One region of the Micromonospora aridisoli genome, then DNA from elsewhere that is predicted to be linked to it. Evidence: riboswitches for the same ligand, from Rfam matches in the RefSeq annotation. Region 1 holds a riboswitch; the other holds the start of a gene.
What was found. Region 1 has a riboswitch for thiamine pyrophosphate ahead of SM447_RS26560 (ECF transporter S component). Riboswitches for the same ligand answer to the same signal wherever they lie in the genome.
Positions count from the first base shown of each region.

Region 2: another riboswitch for thiamine pyrophosphate. It lies ahead of thiE (thiamine phosphate synthase); the one in region 1 lies ahead of SM447_RS26560 (ECF transporter S component).

Region 1 covers NZ_JAXCFK010000016.1:71,478-80,225, forward strand. The annotation lists gene SM447_RS26535 (hypothetical protein) at 19-246, shown strand; gene SM447_RS26540 (hypothetical protein) at 347-889, opposite strand; gene SM447_RS26545 (PHP domain-containing protein) at 850-2,553, opposite strand; gene SM447_RS26550 (energy-coupling factor transporter transmembrane component T family protein) at 2,745-3,545, opposite strand; gene SM447_RS26555 (ABC transporter ATP-binding protein) at 3,542-4,975, opposite strand; gene SM447_RS26560 (ECF transporter S component) at 5,074-5,664, opposite strand; TPP riboswitch at 5,737-5,842, opposite strand; gene SM447_RS26565 (permease) at 6,043-7,119, shown strand; gene SM447_RS26570 (TIGR03943 family putative permease subunit) at 7,116-7,964, shown strand; gene SM447_RS26575 (alpha/beta fold hydrolase) at 8,000-8,748, shown strand, end outside.
Region 2 covers NZ_JAXCFK010000004.1:501,799-510,546, forward strand. The annotation lists gene SM447_RS11815 (ThuA domain-containing protein) at 1-1,824, opposite strand, end outside; TPP riboswitch at 2,175-2,284, shown strand; gene thiE (thiamine phosphate synthase) at 2,279-2,905, shown strand; gene thiO (glycine oxidase ThiO) at 2,899-4,074, shown strand; gene thiS (sulfur carrier protein ThiS) at 4,065-4,265, shown strand; gene SM447_RS11835 (thiazole synthase) at 4,271-5,053, shown strand; gene SM447_RS11840 (thiamine phosphate synthase) at 5,119-5,871, shown strand; gene thiD (bifunctional hydroxymethylpyrimidine kinase/phosphomethylpyrimidine kinase) at 5,868-6,656, shown strand; gene thiC (phosphomethylpyrimidine synthase ThiC) at 6,671-8,263, shown strand; gene SM447_RS11855 (hypothetical protein) at 8,436-8,748, opposite strand, start outside.

The sequences.
Region 1 (8,748 bases):
CCGAGCGAGGAGGCACAGATGCCCGCCAAGCGCAGCTCCCGGAAGTCCCGTCCCGACCGTAATTCGGCCGAACTCGCCGCCGTCACACCGGCGAACCTGGACGACGTCGCGATCATGCCGGCGCCCAGCCTGCCGGCCGTCCGGCCGACCGCACCGAAGGCCGGTCCGCCGGCCGCCGGCATCTGCGGCGTCGGACGCGGTCAGCGGACCGGCCAGGTCCGCCGCTACGCCTTCCGGCGTAGCTGACGGTCCGCGGGGGCCGGGTGCGGCGTCGGTACCCGCACCCGGCCCCCGCCCTCCCGCGTCGCGCCGGTGCCAGGCGCCACGGTCGGAGGATCAACAGCGTTCAGTGATCGGCGCAGCAGGGCGTCGGGTCGGGCACCTCGAACGGGGTGAGGCCACCCGCGTGGTGCGGCACGGTGACCAGGACCAGCTCGCCGGCCTGCCACTGTGGCCGGACGAAGTCTCCGGTGTGCACCGGCGTCTCCGGGCTGACCGGCGCTGCACCCAAGGCCACCACCCGCTCGATGGCACCGGCGGCGAGCAGTTCGCCGACGGTGAGGACGCCGACCATCCGGTCCGCACCCGGATAGCGCACCGCCCGGCCGGACCGCCGGGCGGCGTGCTCGCCGGCTGCCCGGGCCGCCGCGGACCGCAGCTCCGGCGGGGTGACCGCCAGCTCCGCGAGCCGCTCCGGGGCGGACCCGGCCACACTGAGCGCCACGTGCGGATACGGCCCGGAGACCAGATGGGTGCAGGCGACCACGTCCGGCCCGAGCGTGGCCACCTGGTCGTCGAGCCAGTGATCGGCCTCGCGCAGGGTGCGGTGGCCCAGGCTGAGGCCGACGATCACTGCGGCAGCACCCAGATCGGGTTCGCGTAGAACCACAGGTCCTCCCACGGGTCGGCGGCCCCGGCGACATCCAGCGCGGGGCCGTACGGGTCGACCGCCGCGCCCATCAGACCGGGTTGGCTGCGCTTGCCGTCGGTACCCCGGACCCGCAGGTAGAACGGCTGGTCCACCCGGCCGAAGGAGTAGCTGAACGAGACCCGGCCGGTCTTCCTGGTGACCTCGAAGGACTTCACCACCCGGGTGTCGGGGGCGGTGAAGGTGTCCTGGTCGGCGACCGGGCCGGTCACCCGGCCGGCGATCACGTCGAGCCGGGCGAGTTCCGGCACGAACTGCGACCAGTTCGGGATGTCGGCCAGGTCGACGTCGATGGTCACCTCGACGGAGGTGCCGCGCCTGACCCGCAGCACCCCGCCGAGCGGCGTGCCGGAACCGGGCCGCCGATCACCGGCGACGCGGGCGCGCACATCCAGTCCCTTGATCAGGCCGCCGTGGTCGACCCAGACCCGGCCGGCGCGCAGGCCGTCCATCACCGCCCGGTAGCTGAAGCTGCTCGCCCCGACGTGGGTGCGGCTGTACTGCCCCGGCCAGTAGTCACCGGCGTCGGTGATCAACGGCCCGTAGACCGGGTCGTTGTACCTGCCGTTGAGGTTGAAGTCGCTGCCCGGCCCCCGCTGCGAGGTGTCCAGGTAGTTGACGTGCGAGTCGGAGTTCGCGCTGATCCACCAGGCCCGACCCTCGGCGAGCAGGCTGTCCCAGAGCCCGCCGACCGTCGCGGTCATCCAGTCGTACCCGCCCCAGGTGCGGTAGCTCTCCAGCGGGTAGCCGGGGAAGGAGTTGGCCGACGGGTTGTTGTCGTAGTAGCCGCGGGCCCGGCCGCCGCCGCCTCGCGGCAGACCGGCGGCCTGGTGACCCGGGGCACCCTCCATGCCGATGGCGACGCTCGGGTCGGCGTCGCGCCAGGCCCGGATCTCGTGCGGGGAGTCGATCCCCCGACGGGCCGGGTGGTTGGCCAGGAAGAGCGCGCCCTCCACGCGGCGCTTGCGGACCGCCTCGCCGAGGAACTTGATGCCGGCGATGGCCAGCGCCTCGTTGGCCGGGGTGCTGTCGCCGGCGTTGCGGACGCTGCCGTCGAACGAGTTCTCGAACTCCTTGAGCACCGCCACCTCGTCGCGGCCCGGGTGGACGAAGACCGTGGCGTGCTCGGCCGCCGGGATGTTCCACTCCAGGCCCTGGTAGATCAGCAGGTCCTTGAGCCGGGAACGGGCGGCGACGATGTCCGGGTTGACCTTCTCCACGCCGATCTTCGCGTGCGTCGCGCTGCCGTGGTCGGTGACGACCATCCAGTCCAGGCCGTACGCCCGGGCGTGGCGGGCCTGGTCGATGACCCGGTACATGGCGTCGGAGCTGTACTGGGTGTGGATGTGGTGGTCGCCGGCGAGCCAGCGGAACCCGCCGGTTCTGCCGTGGTCGCCGCCGGGTCCCTGACCGTGGTCGTGGCCGCCGGCCACCGCCGGTGTGCCGGTGGCCAGCACGGTGGTGGCCGCACCGGCACCGAGCAGGCCGGCGTTGCGTAGGAAACCGCGCCGGCTCAGATCGGCCGGTGGCAGCTCGGCGTCCGGGATGGACAGATCGAGTGCGGCGGGTACGTCGGCGCCGGTGGCGGTGTCGTGATCGTGGTGGTGCGCGTGGCCGTGGCCCATCTGCTGCTCCGGTTCGATCGAGGAGTCGTCGCAGGCCAATCTGGTCGGGTCGGGGGAACGCCGCGTGTCACCTTGACGGCGAACATGCGAACATGCGCCTCCGACCATGTGTGGCCCTCGATCGCCCGGCACCGACGCGCCACACCTCCGCGCTGCCGCGCCACGCCGCCACGCCGCGCGGGCGCGGCTCGTCAGCCGATCAGTGGGCGGAAGGTGCCGAGCGCCACGCTGACGGCCAGCGCGGCCCCGGCCGTCGCCGTCGCGCCGACCACGAGCAGCCAGTCGGCCACGCGGAAGTGTTGCCGCCGCGCGAAGGTGCGCGGCACTTCGCTGTCGAAGCCCCGGGCGTCCATCGCCACGGCGAGCCGGGTGCCCCGCCGGATCGCCCCGACCAGCAGGGTGAACGCCGTCGAGACGAACAGCCGCAGGCGGGCCACCGGGCTGCGCCCCGCCTCGACCCCGCGGGCCCGTCGGGCCATGGTGATCATCTGCCACTCCTGGCCGAGCAGGGGCACCAGCCGGAACGCCGCCAACGCGCCGATGGCGAAGCGGGCGGGTGCCTTCGCGTTCTGGACCAGTGCGTCGGCCAGGTCGGTCGGGTCGGTGGTGGCGAAGACGATGACTCCGGGCAGGGCCACCGCGAACAGCCGCAGCACCAGGCCGAGCGCGGTGGTCAGCACGCCCGAGGTCACCACGACCGGCCCCGCGTCGAGCAGTACGCGTCCCGACCGGTCGGCCGCGAAGAGCACCAGCGTGACCAGGATGCCGCCGGCGGCGGCCAGCAGCGGCCAGGCCCGGCGGACCAGTAGTCGGGGGTGCACCCCGAACAGCGGCAGCACCGCCAGTTCCACCGCGATCGCGATGGCCGGCGCGACCGGGTCCAGCGTGGCCATCAGCGGGAACGCGAACAGCATCGCCGCCGCCAGCTTGGCCACCGGATTGCGCCGGGCCAGCGGTGCGTCCGGCCGGGCGACCGGTGCCAGGGTGATCATCGCGGCTCCGGTCCGGCGGTCGGCGGGTCGAGCGCCAGCGTGCGGTCGGCCAGCGCGGCCACGAACTCGGCGTCGTGGGTGACCGTGACCAGGCCATGGCCGGCGTCGCGCAACCCGGCGAGGAGGTCCACCAGTTCGTGCCAGGTGCGTCGGTCCTGGCCGAAGGTGGGTTCGTCACAGATCAGCAGGCGGGGCGCGGTGGCCAGGGCGGTCGCCACGCTCAGCCGTCGGGCCTCGCCTCCGGAGAGGGTGTACGGGTTGGCGGCGGCGAGCCGGCTCAGCCGAAGTCGGCTCAACAGCTCCGTCACCCGGTCGCGTACCGCGGACTCGGACGTCCCGGTCCGCCTCGGCCCCAGAGCCAGTTCGTCGAAGACCGTGTCGGTGACGAACTGGTGCTCAGGGTTCTGGAACACCGAGCCGATCCGGCCGGCAAGCGCGGGTGCCCGCCAGCGGTGTGGCGCGGTGTGCGCGTCGTCGCCGGCCAGCTCCGGGCTCGCCGCCAGCCGCCCGCTGCCCGGCTTGAGCAGCCCACCGAGCAGCAGCGCCAGGGTGGACTTCCCGGCGCCGTTCGGTCCGAGCACGGCGAGCGCCTCGCCGGCGCGTACCGTCAGGTCGGTGGCGGCCAGCCGGGGCGGGTGGCCGAGCCGCTCGGCGGTGAGCAGCACCTCGCCGGCCGGGCCGGCGGCCCGGCGTGGCGGGATCTCCCGACCGGGTACCCAGACCCCTTCGGCGGCGAGTGCGTCGCCGTGGGTGGCGAAGACCGCCTCGGGTGGGCCGTCGGCGCGGACGCCGCCGCCGGGTTCGAGCACCACGACCCGGTCGACCAGGGGCAGCGCCTCCGCCACGCGGTGCTCGACCAGGATCAGCGTGGTGTCGGCGTCCACCGCCCGGGCGAGCGCCGCCCGAATGAGCGCGGCGCCCACCGGGTCGAGGTTGGCGGTGGGCTCGTCGAGCAGCAGCAGGCCGGGACGCAGCGCCAGCACACCGGCCAGGGCGAGGCGCTGCTGTTCGCCACCGGAGAGTGCCGCGGTGGGCCGGTCCCGGTGGTACGGGAAGCCGACCCGGTGCAGCGCCTCGTCCACCCGCGGCCAGATCCGGTCGGCCGCCACCCCCCGGTTCTCCAGCCCGAACGCCACGTCGTCACCGCTGCGGGCCATGACGAGCTGGGACTGCGGGTCCTGGAAGACGATGCCGACCCGGTCCCGTGACTCGGCGGCCGACCGGCCGTCGATCTCGATCCTGCCCTCGTGCTCGCCGGAGTCCTCGGGCAGCAGCCCGGCCAGGGCCGCCAGCAGGGTGCTCTTGCCGGCCCCGGACGGCCCGAGCAGCAGCACCCGCTCGCCGCGCTCCACCCGCAGATCCACCCCGCGTAGCGCCCACGCACGCCGCCCGGCGTGCCGCCACCCGAACCCCCGCAGCCTCACCCCCATCCGTGCCTCTCCTTCCCTTCGTTGATCATGAGGTTGACGGTTGTTCTGGAGATCGAGAGCGCCGTCAACCTCATGATCAACGCGATCATTCGGGGGTGTCAGACGAGGGGGCGGTCGCGGCCGGCGGGGAAGCGGTCGAGGACGCCGGTGCGGGCCAGGGCGCGGGTCAGGGCGTACGCGCCGGCGCCGGCGATCACCGTGGCGCTGACGATGGTGAGCAGTGCGTAGGGGAGGCGGTAGGTGGCGATGTCGCGTCCGGCGTTCCAGTAGACGAAGTCGAAGACGGCGGCGCTCAGACCGGTCAGCGCACCGGCCAGCAGGGCGATCGGCAGCCGGTACGAGCGGTAGCGGAAGGCGGCGAAGGCCAGCTCGGCACCGACACCCTGCATCAGGCCCTGGAGCAAAACGATGCTGCCCCACTGGCTGCCCAGCAGGGCCGAGATGATCGCCGCCAGCAGCTCGCAGTACAGCGCGGCGCCGGGCTTGCGGATGACCAGGCCGCCGAGGACGGCCGGTACCAGCCAGACGCCGTAGATGAGCGTCTGTGCCGGCGGGAAGAAGCTGAAGGCGCCGTCGGTGGCGCTCCACACCACGCCCCAGGCCCAGAAGATGACGCCGAAGGCGACGGCGATGACCGAGGCCACCACGATGTCGATGGTGCGCCAGCGGCTGCTGTCGGTGGTCTTCATGATGATCGCTCCCAGTCCAGTTGCGAACCAGGCAAGACGCACGCCCCGTCCGGCGACGCCGAACGGCGGCGGGCTGGAGGTGGACCGAACTCCCTGCGCTGGCATTACCCAGATCAGGTACGGAGGGTCTGCGGGCGGACCCGCACTCTCAGCGCTGTGCGCTCCCCTGTCGGAGGTGTTGTCTGTCCCGCCGACGCTAACACCACTGAAGATCCACCGGCAATGTGATCTTCGCAGGTCACGACGGGTCTTCGTATCGGGTGGTCGGTGGTGGCGGGGGAGTCCGCGGTCCGGGCAATTCTGTGACATCCATCGACGTCACCCTGCGCCGGACGGTAATCTCAGGCCGCCGATCCGCCACGGGCCGAAGGACGACGGGTGACCACAGACACTGACCGGGCCGTGCCGGCCGGCGAACCGCGCGGCACGTCCTCGGGCGGAGGCGTCGACACCGAGAGCCGCCCGCCCGAACCCGCCGGTGGCGAGCCGCCCCGGCGCTGGCTCGGCGACCGGATCGGCTCCGTGGAGGTCCTGGCGGGGCTGCTGATTCTTTTGATCATCTTCCGGGAGCCGCTCGCCGCGGCCCTGGACGATCCCCGCCTGCAGACCTGGACCACCGTCTTCGTCTCGATCATGGTGCAGGCGGTGCCGTTCCTGGTATTCGGAGTGCTGCTCTCCGCGGTGATCGCGGTCTTCGTACCCCGCTCGTTCTGGGCAAAGGCGTTGCCCCGGCATCCGGCGCTGGCGGTGCCGGCGGCCAGCGCCGCCGGAGTGGTGCTGCCGGGCTGCGAGTGCGGGTCGGTGCCGATCGCCGGGTCACTGATCCGGCGGGGCGTCACGCCCGCCGCCGCGCTGGCGTTCCTGCTGGCCGCCCCGGCGGTCAATCCGATCGTGCTCACCGCCACCGCGGTCGCCTTCCCCAACAATCCCGAGATGGTCGTCGCCCGGGGCGTCGCGAGCCTGATCGTCGCCATGATCATGGGCTGGCTGTGGTTGCGGCTCGGCCGTACCGAGTGGATCAGGATGCCGCGCCGGCCGGAACTGGACGACGCCTCCCGAGGCCGGGCCTTCTGGGCGGCGGTCCGCCACGACGTCACACACGCCGGGGGCTTCCTGGTGCTCGGCGCGATGGCCGCCGCCAGCATCAACGTGCTGGTGCCGGAGCGGTGGTTGCAGACCCTCGCCGACAACGCGTGGCTGTCGATCCTGGCGCTGGCGCTGCTGGCCGTGCTGCTCTCGCTCTGCTCCGAGGCCGACGCCTTCGTCGCAGCCTCGCTGTCGCAGTTCTCCCTCACGTCCCGACTGGTCTTCCTGGTGGTGGGGCCGATGGTCGATCTCAAGCTGATCTCGATGCAGGCCGGCGTGTTCGGCCGCCGGTTCGCCTTCCGGTTCGCGCCGACCACCTTCGCGGTGGCCCTGCTGGTCGCGGTCGGTGCCGGGGCGGTGCTGCTGTGAACCGGCAGGCGCAGGCGGTGGTCCTGCTACTGCTCGGCGGCGCGGTGATCCGGGCCAGCGTCACCGACCTCTACCTGCGCTACGTCAAGGAAGGGCTGCGTCCCTTCCTGATCGCCGCCGGTCTGCTGCTGGTGGCCGCCGCGATCATGACGCTCTGGTACGAACTGCGCCCGGCCGCCCCCCGCGCGCTGGCACCGGCCGGCGGACCAGGCGACGCCGCCGAACGAGGCGACGACAACGGTCCCGGGCACGGCGACGTCAGCGCGGCCGAGCGCGGCGACGGCGGGGTCCTGGTCGGCGGGTCCGGCGCCGGACACGACGAGCACGACGGGCACGGGCACGCCCACCACGAGCCGCGGGTCGGGTGGTTGCTCATCCTGCCCGTGCTCGGCCTGCTGCTGGTCGCCCCGCCGGCCCTCGGGTCGTACGCGGCGGGTCAGGCCGGCACGGCGTTGAGCAGCCAGCAGCAGTCGGACTACCCGCCGCTGCCCGACGGCGACCCGGTGCAGGTCAGCGTCCTGGACTACGCCTCCCGGGCGCTGTTCGACCGGGGTGCCTCGATCGGGGATCGGCGGGTGCAGCTCACCGGCTTCATCGCCAACGGACCGGACGGTCAGCCGATCCTGGCCCGCATGGTGCTGTCCTGCTGCGCCGCCGACGGCCGTCCGGTCAAGCTCGGCTTGACCGGCGACGTACCGGCCGGGCTCCCGGACGACAGCTGGGTGGAGGTGACCGGCCGCTACAGCGACCGGCTCGGCCGGGATCCGGTCAACGACGCCGAGATCCCCTACGTCGAGGTCGAGTCCTGGCGGCAGGTGCCCGTGCCCAAACGCCCGTACGACTAGGTCGAGGGCGTCGACATCCGCGCTAGGCTGCCGGCATGCGCATCGAGGCCCGAGGTCTGCGGTTCGACGTCGCCGTCGGTGGTCCGGAGCAGGGCGAAGCGGTGCTGCTGCTGCACGGGTTCCCGCAGCACTCGGGCGAGTGGGACGGCGTGCTGCCGGCCCTGCACGCGGCGGGTCTGCGCACCTACGCGCTGAACCAGCGGGGCTACTCGCCGCAGGCCCGGCCCACGCACGTCGAGGCGTACCGGCTGGGTGAGCTGGTCGCCGACGCGGCGGCCGTGCTGGACGCCCTCGGCGCGCCCGCCGCGCACCTGGTCGGGCACGACTGGGGTGCGGTGGTCGGCTGGGCGCTGGCCGCCACCCATCCGGACCGGGTGCGGACCCTGACAGCGGTCTCCGTGCCACATCCGGCCGCCATGGCCGAGGCGTTGGCCAGGGATCCACAGCAGAAGGCGCGCTCGGCGTACATGCTGCTGTTCCGGCAGCCGGTGGTGGCCGAGAAGACGCTGCTGGCCCTGAACGCCGGTGGGCTGCGGCGGCTGCTGCGCGGTGTCGGCGACGCCGCCCGGGTGGCCGCGTACGCCGATCCGATGCGCGAGCCCGGCGCGTTGACCGCGGCGCTCAACTGGTACCGGGCGATGTCCCGTGCGGATCTGGCGGCGACCGGCCCGGTTGGTGTGCCCACCACCTTCGTCTGGAGCGACGGCGACATCGCCATCGGACGCACCGCCGCGCAGGCGTGTGCCGCCCACGTCACCGGCGACTACCGGTTCGTCGAGTTGCC
Region 2 (8,748 bases), on a different contig from region 1:
GTAGCCGTAGTCGACCGTGGCCGGGATGGCCGCCGGCAGGTTGGTCAGACCGGTGTTGTTGGGGGAGTTGTTCACCGGCGCGGCGCAGTTGAACTTCGCCCCGCTCGGGCCGGACGGGAACTGGTAGTCGTTGTACGCCTGGTTGTTGCCGTGGCAGTACGGCCAGCCGAAGTTGCCGGGCCGGTCGACGATGTTCCACTCCACCAGTCCCTCCGGGCCCCGGTTCGGGTTGGTGGTGGTGGCGTCCGGGCCGTAGTCGGCGACGTAGAGCACATTGGTGGCCGGGTCGATGCCGATCCGGAACGGGTTGCGCAGGCCCATCGCGTAGATCTCCGGCCTGGTCCGCGCGGTGCCCGGGGCAAACAGGTTCCCGCTCGGGATGGTGTACGTGCCGTCGGCCTGCGGCCGGATCCGGAGCACCTTTCCGCGCAGGTCGTTGGTGTTGCCGGCGGTACGCTGCGCGTCGTAGTCGGCCCGCCCGGAACGCTCGTCCAACGGACTGTAGCCACTGGACTCGAAGGGGTTGGTGTTGTCTCCGGTGGCCAGGTAGAGGTTGCCGGCCGAGTCGAAGGTCATCGTTCCGCCCATGTGACAGCAGGTGTTGCGCTGCGTGGGCACCTCCAGGACGACCCGCTCGCTCGACGGGTTGATCGTGTCCCCGGTGACGGTGAACCGGGACAGGTGGTTGCGGGAGCCGCCCGCGTTCGGGGCGTAGTAGAGCCAGACCCACCCGTTGCTGGCGAAGTTGGGGTCGAGCCGGATGCCCAGGAGGCCGTCCTCGTTACCCGCGAAGACGCTCAGTCGCAGCGCGGTGACCGTCTGGCCGGTGTCCGGCTTGATGATCTGCACCCGGCCGTCGCGCTCGATGTAGAAAACCCGGCCGTCGGGCGCGATGTCCAGCTCCATCGGATTGCTGGTGTTGCTGTCCAGCGTCACCTTCTCAAAGCTGGCGGCTCGGCCGGCACCGCAATCGGCGTGCACCACCCCGGCCGCGGTCTGGATACCACCGAGCAGGTGTTGCCGGAACTCGGCGTTGGTGAAGGACTCCTGGGTGTGCCCGCCACCGGTGTACCAGGACCGACCACCGTCGAAGTTCTGGCACCACGCGATCGGGTGGTCGTGCCCCATCGCCCCGCTGCCCGGGCTGTAGCTGCGCTCGTCCAGCGAGGCCAGCACCTGCACCTGACGGGCGCGGGGGTTGGTGCGGAAGTTGTACCACTCGTCGTAACGGGACCACCGGTCCGGCAGGTGCCGCGTCGACTCGTGAGTGGTGTCTTCGACCTTCACAGTGGCCGTCTGGTTGGCCGGGTGGCTGTTGAAGTAGGCACCGACCAGTTGGCCGTACCAGGCCCAGTCGTACTCGGTGTCGGACGCGGCGTGCACGCCGACGTAACCGCCACCGGCGCGGATGTAGCGCTCGAAGGCCGCTTGCTGGCTCGCGTTGAGCACGTCACCCGTGGTCGACAACCAGATGACCGCCTTGAACCTGGCGAGGTTGGTGTCGGTGAAGGCGGCGCCGTCCTCGGTGGTGGTGACCGTGAAGCCGTTCGCCGTGCCGAGTTGCTGGATCGCGCTGATGCCGGCCGGGATCGAGTCGTGCCGGAACCCGGCGGTCTTGGAGAAGACCAGGACGGAGTACGGCTCCGCCTGTGCCGCGGCGGCTGAGACGGCCGGGCCGGCGGGCTGGGCGGCGGTGGGGCCGGCGGCCCGGGCGGTGCCGGGGCCGGCGATCGGAGTCGGTGCGGCGGCCAGAATGAGTACCAGGGCGAGTAGCGCCACGGTCACTGGGGCGAGCGGTGCTCGCCGCCGACGGGGTCGGGGCACGAGGATCTCCTCTGTCGGTGGGGCGGGTCGGAGTGGGCGGCGGTGGTCACTCCGCGTCGGTCCGACCGCCCATACCTGACGAGCGAGGTCTGGGTGGCGACAAGCCGATCCGATCACTCAATTTGTGTTCGTGAATGGGTTTCGGGCAAGGCGAACTCTTGTAACGGTTTGGTAACGGCAACTTTGTTTATTGGTGTGAGTCACTCCATATCGGATCCTTTTTCGGTCATCGTGCCGCTGCGAGTCGGATCAGCAACCCGCTCCGAGTCGGCATGACCGGGCGCCTTCCGCCCCAAGCGAGGGCGCGGGACGGGCTTGGCGGAGCCGGCGAAACGACGTACGGTGACACCCAACGAACCCACGGGAGCCCGGTGCACCGGGCTGAGAGGGGGGCTGTGAGCCCCCGACCGTCGAACCTGATCCGGGTAATGCCGGCGCAGGGAGGAGTGTTGCCGTGCCGTCCCTGGGACGACTGCATCTGATCACCGACACCCGACCCGGGCGGGATCCGCTCGCCGTGCTTCGCGCCGTGCTGCCGGTGGCGCACGCGGACCTGGTGGTGCAGGTCCGCGTCGAGGACACCGCGACCGACCGTCAGGCGTACGAACTGACCCGGCAGGTGCTGGCCCTCTGCGCGCCGTACGACGTGTCCTGCCTGGTCAACGACCGGCTGCACGTGGCGCTGGCGACCGACGCCGCCGGCGGTCACGTCGGTGCGGACGACCTGCCCGTGGCGGCGGCCCGGAGGGTGCTCGGCCCGTCGGCCGTACTGGGTGCCACCGCGCGGGAACCGGCGCAGGCGCTCGCGGCGGTCACCGCCGGGGCCAGCTACCTGGGCGTGGGTCCCTGCCGCGCCACCAGCACCAAGGACGGACTGCCGTCGCCGATCGGTACGGCCGGGGTCCGGGCGGTGGCCGGTGCGGTGGACGTGCCGGTGATCGCCATCGGTGGGGTGACGGCGGCGGACGTGCCTGAGTTGCGGGCCGCCGGCGCGTACGGGGTCGCGGTGGTCGGTGCGCTCTCCGGAGCCACCGACCCGGCCCGTGCCGCCGCCGAACTGCTGCGGGGGCTGACGTGTTAACAGGGGGCCCTTCCTCTACCGGAGGCGTTAACAGGGGGCCCTTCCTTGCACCGGATGTGGCGGTGGTGGGGGGTGGGCCGATCGGATGGGCGATCGCCTGGCGGTGCGCCAGCCGCGGGTTGCGGGTGGTGGTGCACGACCCGGCACCCGGATCGGGCGCCTCGCACGTGGCCGCCGGGATGCTGGCGCCGGTGGCCGAGGCGTACTTCGGTGAGCGGGAGCTGACCCGGTTGCTCACCGAGTCCGCCGGCCGTTGGCCCGGGTTCGCGGCCGAGCTGACCGAGGCGACCGGCACCGACATCGGCTACCGGACCGAGGGCACGCTGATGGTCGGGCTGACCGCCGACGACCTCGCCGAGGCGCGCCGACTGTGGGCGTACCAGCAGGGGCTGGGGCTGCCGGTCACGCCGCTGCGCCCGTCCCAACTGCGCGAGCGCGAGCCGGCGCTGGCTCCCCGGGTGCGTGGCGGCGCGCTCGCCGCCACCGACCACCAGGTCGACCCGCGTCGGCTGGTGCCGGCGCTGCGACTGGCGGCGGAGCGGGCCGGAGCGGTGCTGGTCGCCGAGCCGGTGCGGCGGCTGGGTGACGTCACCGCCGGTGTGACGGTGGTCGCCGCCGGCTGTGGCACCGCCGCCCTGACCGGCCTGCCGGTCCGCCCGGTGAAGGGGCAGGTGCTGCGGCTGCGCGCGCCCGGTGGCGGCCCGCCGAGCTTCCGGCACGTGATCCGGGGTTACGCCGACGGCGAGCACGTCTACCTGGTCCCCCGGGACAGCGGTGAGGTGGTGATCGGCGCGACCGTCGAGGAGCGGTCCGACCTGGACGTCTCCGCCGGTGCGGTGCTGCGGCTGCTGCGTGCCGCCGTCGACCTGCTGCCCGAGATCGCCGAGTACGACCTGGTGGAGACGTTGGCGGGGCTGCGTCCGGGCACACCGGACAACGCCCCGATGCTGGGCCCGTTGCCGGGACGCCCGGACGTGCTGGTCGCCACCGGCCACCACCGCCACGGGATCGTGCTCACGCCGGTCACCGCGGATCTGATCACCGATCTGGTCACCGGGGGAGACACCCCCGATCCGCTGCTCGCCCCCTTCCCGCCGGATCGGTTCGCCGTGGTGGCCGGTGCCGGCAGCACCTTCCATGACTCGACGGAGGACGACTCGTGCAACTGACGGTGAACGGCGTCGGACGCGACCTGCCCGACGGGGTGACCGTGGCCGACCTGGTCCGGGACGTCACCGGCCAGCAGCGCGGTGTGGCGGTGGCGGTGAACGGCGAGGTGGTGCCGCGTACCGGCTGGCCGGCGACGGTGCTGCGCGGTGGCGACCGGGTCGAGGTGCTCAGCGCCGCCCAGGGCGGGTGACCCGGATGGACGAGTCGACCGGCTTCGAGCTGGCCGGTGTACGGTTCGGCTCCCGGCTGATCCTCGGCACCGGAGGCGCGGCCAACCTGCATGTGCTGGAGCAGGCGATCCGGGCCTCCGGCACCGAGTTGGTCACCCTGGCACTGCGTCGGGTGGAGACCGTACCGGGCGGCTCGGGTGGTCTGCTGGACCTGCTCGACCGGTGCGGCGTACGGCTGCTGCCCAACACGGCCGGCTGCTACACGGCAGTGGAGGCGGTGAAGGTGGCCCGGCTGGCCCGGGACGCGTTCGAGACCGACTGGGTCAAGCTGGAGGTGATCGGCGACGAGCGGACGCTGCTGCCCGACGGGGTGGAGCTGCTGCGCGCCGCCGAGGAACTCGTCGACGACGGGTTCACCGTGCTGCCGTACACCTCCGACGACCCGGTGCTGGCGCGGCGCCTGGCCGACGTCGGTTGCGCGGCGGTGATGCCGGCCGGCGCGCCGATCGGCTCCGGCCTGGGCATCAACAACCCGCACCACATCCGGCTCATCCGGCAGGACGTCGCCGTTCCGGTGATCCTGGACGCCGGCATCGGCACCGCCTCCGACGCGGCGTTGGCGATGGAGCTGGGGTGCGACGCGGTGCTGCTGGCCAGCGCCGTGACCCGGGCGGCGGACCCGGTGGCGATGGCCACCGCGATGCGGTACGCGATCGCCGCCGGCCACCTCGCGCACGGTGCCGGCCGCATCCCGCACCGCTTCCACGCCCTGGCCTCCACCCCCGACGAAGGCCGCCCCGACCTGTGACCGCGCGGACCGACACCGTGGATCCTGGTGCGAAGCTGCCCCTCCGGGGGCCGGTTCGCACCAGGATCCAAGTGCCCTACGGGGTGGTGCTGCTGACGGATCGGCGGGTGGCGCGGAGACCGTTGGTGGAGGTGGTGGCGGCTGCCGTGGCGGGGGGAGTGCGCTGGGTGGTGCTGCGGGAGAAGGACCTGCCGCGGGTCGAGCGGCTGGCCCTCGCCGCCGAGCTGCGGCCGATCCTGACCGAGGTCGGCGGCACGCTCATCGTCGCGGGCCCCGACCCCCTGCTCGACCCCGACGATCCCGACCGCACTGCGCTCGGTGCCACCGGAGCCGGCCGTTCGCCGGTCGCGCTGCACCTGTCGGCGGCCGGCCCCTATCCGCCGCCCGCCGCCGACCTCACCGGTCGTTCCTGCCATGACGCGGCGGAGTTGCGACGTCTGACCACCGAGGACTACGTCACCCTCTCGCCGGTCTTCCCCACCCGGACCAAGCCCGGCTACGGCCCACCCCTGCTCCCCGAAGGACTGGCCGCGCTGATCCGGCTCAGCCCGGTGCCGGCGCTGGCCCTCGGCGGCATCGAGACCCCAGCCCAGGCACGTGCCTGCGGCGACGCCGGCGCCGCCGGAGTGGCCGTCCTCGGCGCCATCATGCGCGCGGACGATCCACAACAGACCACCGCCACCCTCACCACCGCCTTCCACCGCACGACGGCCCCGATTCCCGCAAGCCGGCACGTCCCGACGAGCCCGACCACGACGGGGCTGCGGCCGACAGCAACCAGGACACAGCAGACCGACAACCAAGAGGAAGTGCCGTGACCCCCACCACCGTGCTCACCGTCGCCGGTTCCGATTCCGGTGGTGGCGCCGGCATCCAGGCCGACCTGAAGGTCTTCGCCGCGCTCGGCGCGTACGGCACCAGCGTGCTGACGGCCGTCACCGCGCAGAACACCCGGGGCGTGGACGCGGTGCTGCCGCTGCCGCCGCAGACGGTCACCGACCAGCTCGACAGCGTGCTGTCGGACTTCGCGGTGCGGGCGGTCAAGACCGGGATGCTGGGCACCCCGGCGGTGGCGGGCGCGATCGCAGACGCGGCGGTGGCCGGCCGGTTGCCGCAACTGGTCGTCGACCCGGTGCTGGTGGCCACCAGTGGGCACCGGCTCGGCGTGGTGGAGGCGGTCGAGCGGTTGCTGCCGTACGCCCGGGTGGCGACGCCGAACAGCGCGGAGGCCGCAGCCCTCACCGGAGCTGCCGTGACCAGCGTCGCGGAGATGACGACCGCGGCACAGGCGCTGGCGGCCGGCGGCCCGGAATGGGTGATCGTCACCGGCGGCGACGTGGACACCGGTGACGAGGCGGTGGACGTGCTGCACGGTCCGGAAGGGACGACGGTCCTGCGTGCCCCCCGGGTGCCGACCCGGCACACGCACGGAACCGGTTGCTCCTTCTCGGCGGCCGTGACGGTGCGGCTGGCGCTGGGCGATCCGGTGCCGGTGGCGGTCGGGGCCGCCAAGGAGTACGTGACCCGCGCGCTGACCGGCGCGCGGGACTGGGAGTTGGGCGCGGGACGCGGACCGATGGACCACTTCGGCTGGTCCGTCTGATCAGGGAGGCTGTCATGCAGGCACGTCGCAAGGTGTACGTCGAGGGGTCCCGGCCGGACATCCGGGTGCCGTTCGCGGAGGTGGAACTGACCGGGGGCAACCCGCCGGTACGGCTCTACGACACCTCCGGTCCGGGTTCGGACCCGGAGGTCGGGTTGGCACCGCTGCGCGGACCATGGATCGCCGAACGGGCCGACGTGGCACCGGTGCGTGGTGCCGGTACCCCGCTGGCCGGCTCGGACGGCAAGCGGCCGACGCAGCTCGCGTACGCACGGGCCGGAGTCGTCACGCCGGAGATGGAGTTCGTGGCGATCCGGGAAGGGATGTCGCCGGAGTTCGTCCGGGACGAGATCGCGGCCGGGCGAGCCGTGCTGCCGCTCAACGTGAACCATCCGGAGTGCGAGCCGGCGATCATCGGCAAGGCGTTCCTGGTCAAGGTCAACGCCAACATCGGCACCTCGGCGGTGACCTCGTCGGTGGCCGAGGAGGTGGAGAAGCTGACCTGGGCCACCCGGTGGGGTGCGGACACCGTGATGGACCTGTCCACCGGCAAGCGGATCCACGAGACGCGCGAGGCGATCGTCCGCAATTCGCCGGTGCCGATCGGTACGGTGCCGATCTACCAGGCGCTGGAGAAGGTCGGCGGCGATCCGGTGAAGCTGAGCTGGGAGGTGTTCCGGGACACCGTCATCGAGCAGGCCGAGCAGGGCGTCGACTACATGACCGTGCACGCCGGCGTGCTGCTGCCGTACGTGCCGTTGGCGGTGGACCGGGTCACCGGCATCGTGTCGCGGGGCGGCTCGATCATGGCCGCCTGGTGCCTGGCACACCACCAGGAGAACTTCCTCTACACCAACTTCCGGGAACTGTGCGAGATCCTGGCGCGCTACGACGTGACGTTCTCCCTCGGCGACGGTCTTCGGCCCGGCTCGATCGCGGACGCCAACGACGAGGCGCAGTTCGCCGAGCTGCGCACCCTCGGTGAGCTGACGAAGGTCGCCTGGGAGTACGACGTGCAGGTCATGATCGAGGGCCCGGGGCACGTGCCGATGCACAAGATCAAGGAGAACGTCGACCTCCAGCAGGAGTGGTGCCACGAGGCGCCGTTCTACACGCTCGGCCCGCTGACCACCGACGTCGCGCCCGCGTACGACCACATCACCTCGGCCATCGGGGCCGCGATGATCGGCATGTTCGGCACCGCCATGCTCTGCTACGTCACGCCCAAGGAGCACCTGGGGCTGCCGGACCGGGACGACGTGAAGGCGGGCGTGATCGCGTACAAGATCGCGGCGCATGCGGCGGATCTGGCGAAGGGACACCCGGGCGCGCAGGCCTGGGACGACGCGCTGTCCAAGGCGCGGTTCGAGTTCCGCTGGGAGGACCAGTTCAACCTCTCGCTCGACCCGGAGACCGCGCGGTCGTACCACGACGCCACGCTGCCCGCCGAGCCGGCGAAGACCGCGCACTTCTGCTCGATGTGCGGGCCGAAGTTCTGCTCCATGAAGATCACGCAGGACCTGAAGGAGTACGCGGCTCGCGGTATGCAGGACAAGTCCGACGAGTTCGTCGCCTCCGGTGGTCGGGTCTATCTGCCCCTGGCCTGATCGCTGGCGGCCGAGGAGCCCAGCCCTCTCGGAGCCCCTGTGTCTGCGCTGACATCGCGATGTCGCCCGGACACAGGGCTCCGAGCCGCAACGTTGCTCCTGCGCCGGACCCGGTGGCGGGTCAGCCCACCGGAGCCTCCGATGTCCCCGGGTGCCGCCGAGTGTGCGGCCTTCAGCGGCGGTGGTGCCGCCCGGTCGACCGCAGGGTGCGGCGCGGCTCCTTCGGCGGCGCGGGCTCGTCGTCGTCCAGCGGCCGGCTGAGTCCGGCCACCCAGTCGACGTACTCCTCGTCCTGGGCCGGCAGCGGCTCATCGCGTTCGGCCTCGGCACCGCCCTCACCGGACCGGGACCGGCCCAACCGGAACAGGCCACGGCGGCCCTTCTCCGGTTCGCCGTCCGGCTGCAGGTCCTCGGCCCGGACGGCGGGTGGCTTGGTGAAGGCGGCCGACAGGTCCCGGGCGGTGGCCGCGGTCTCGATGGACACC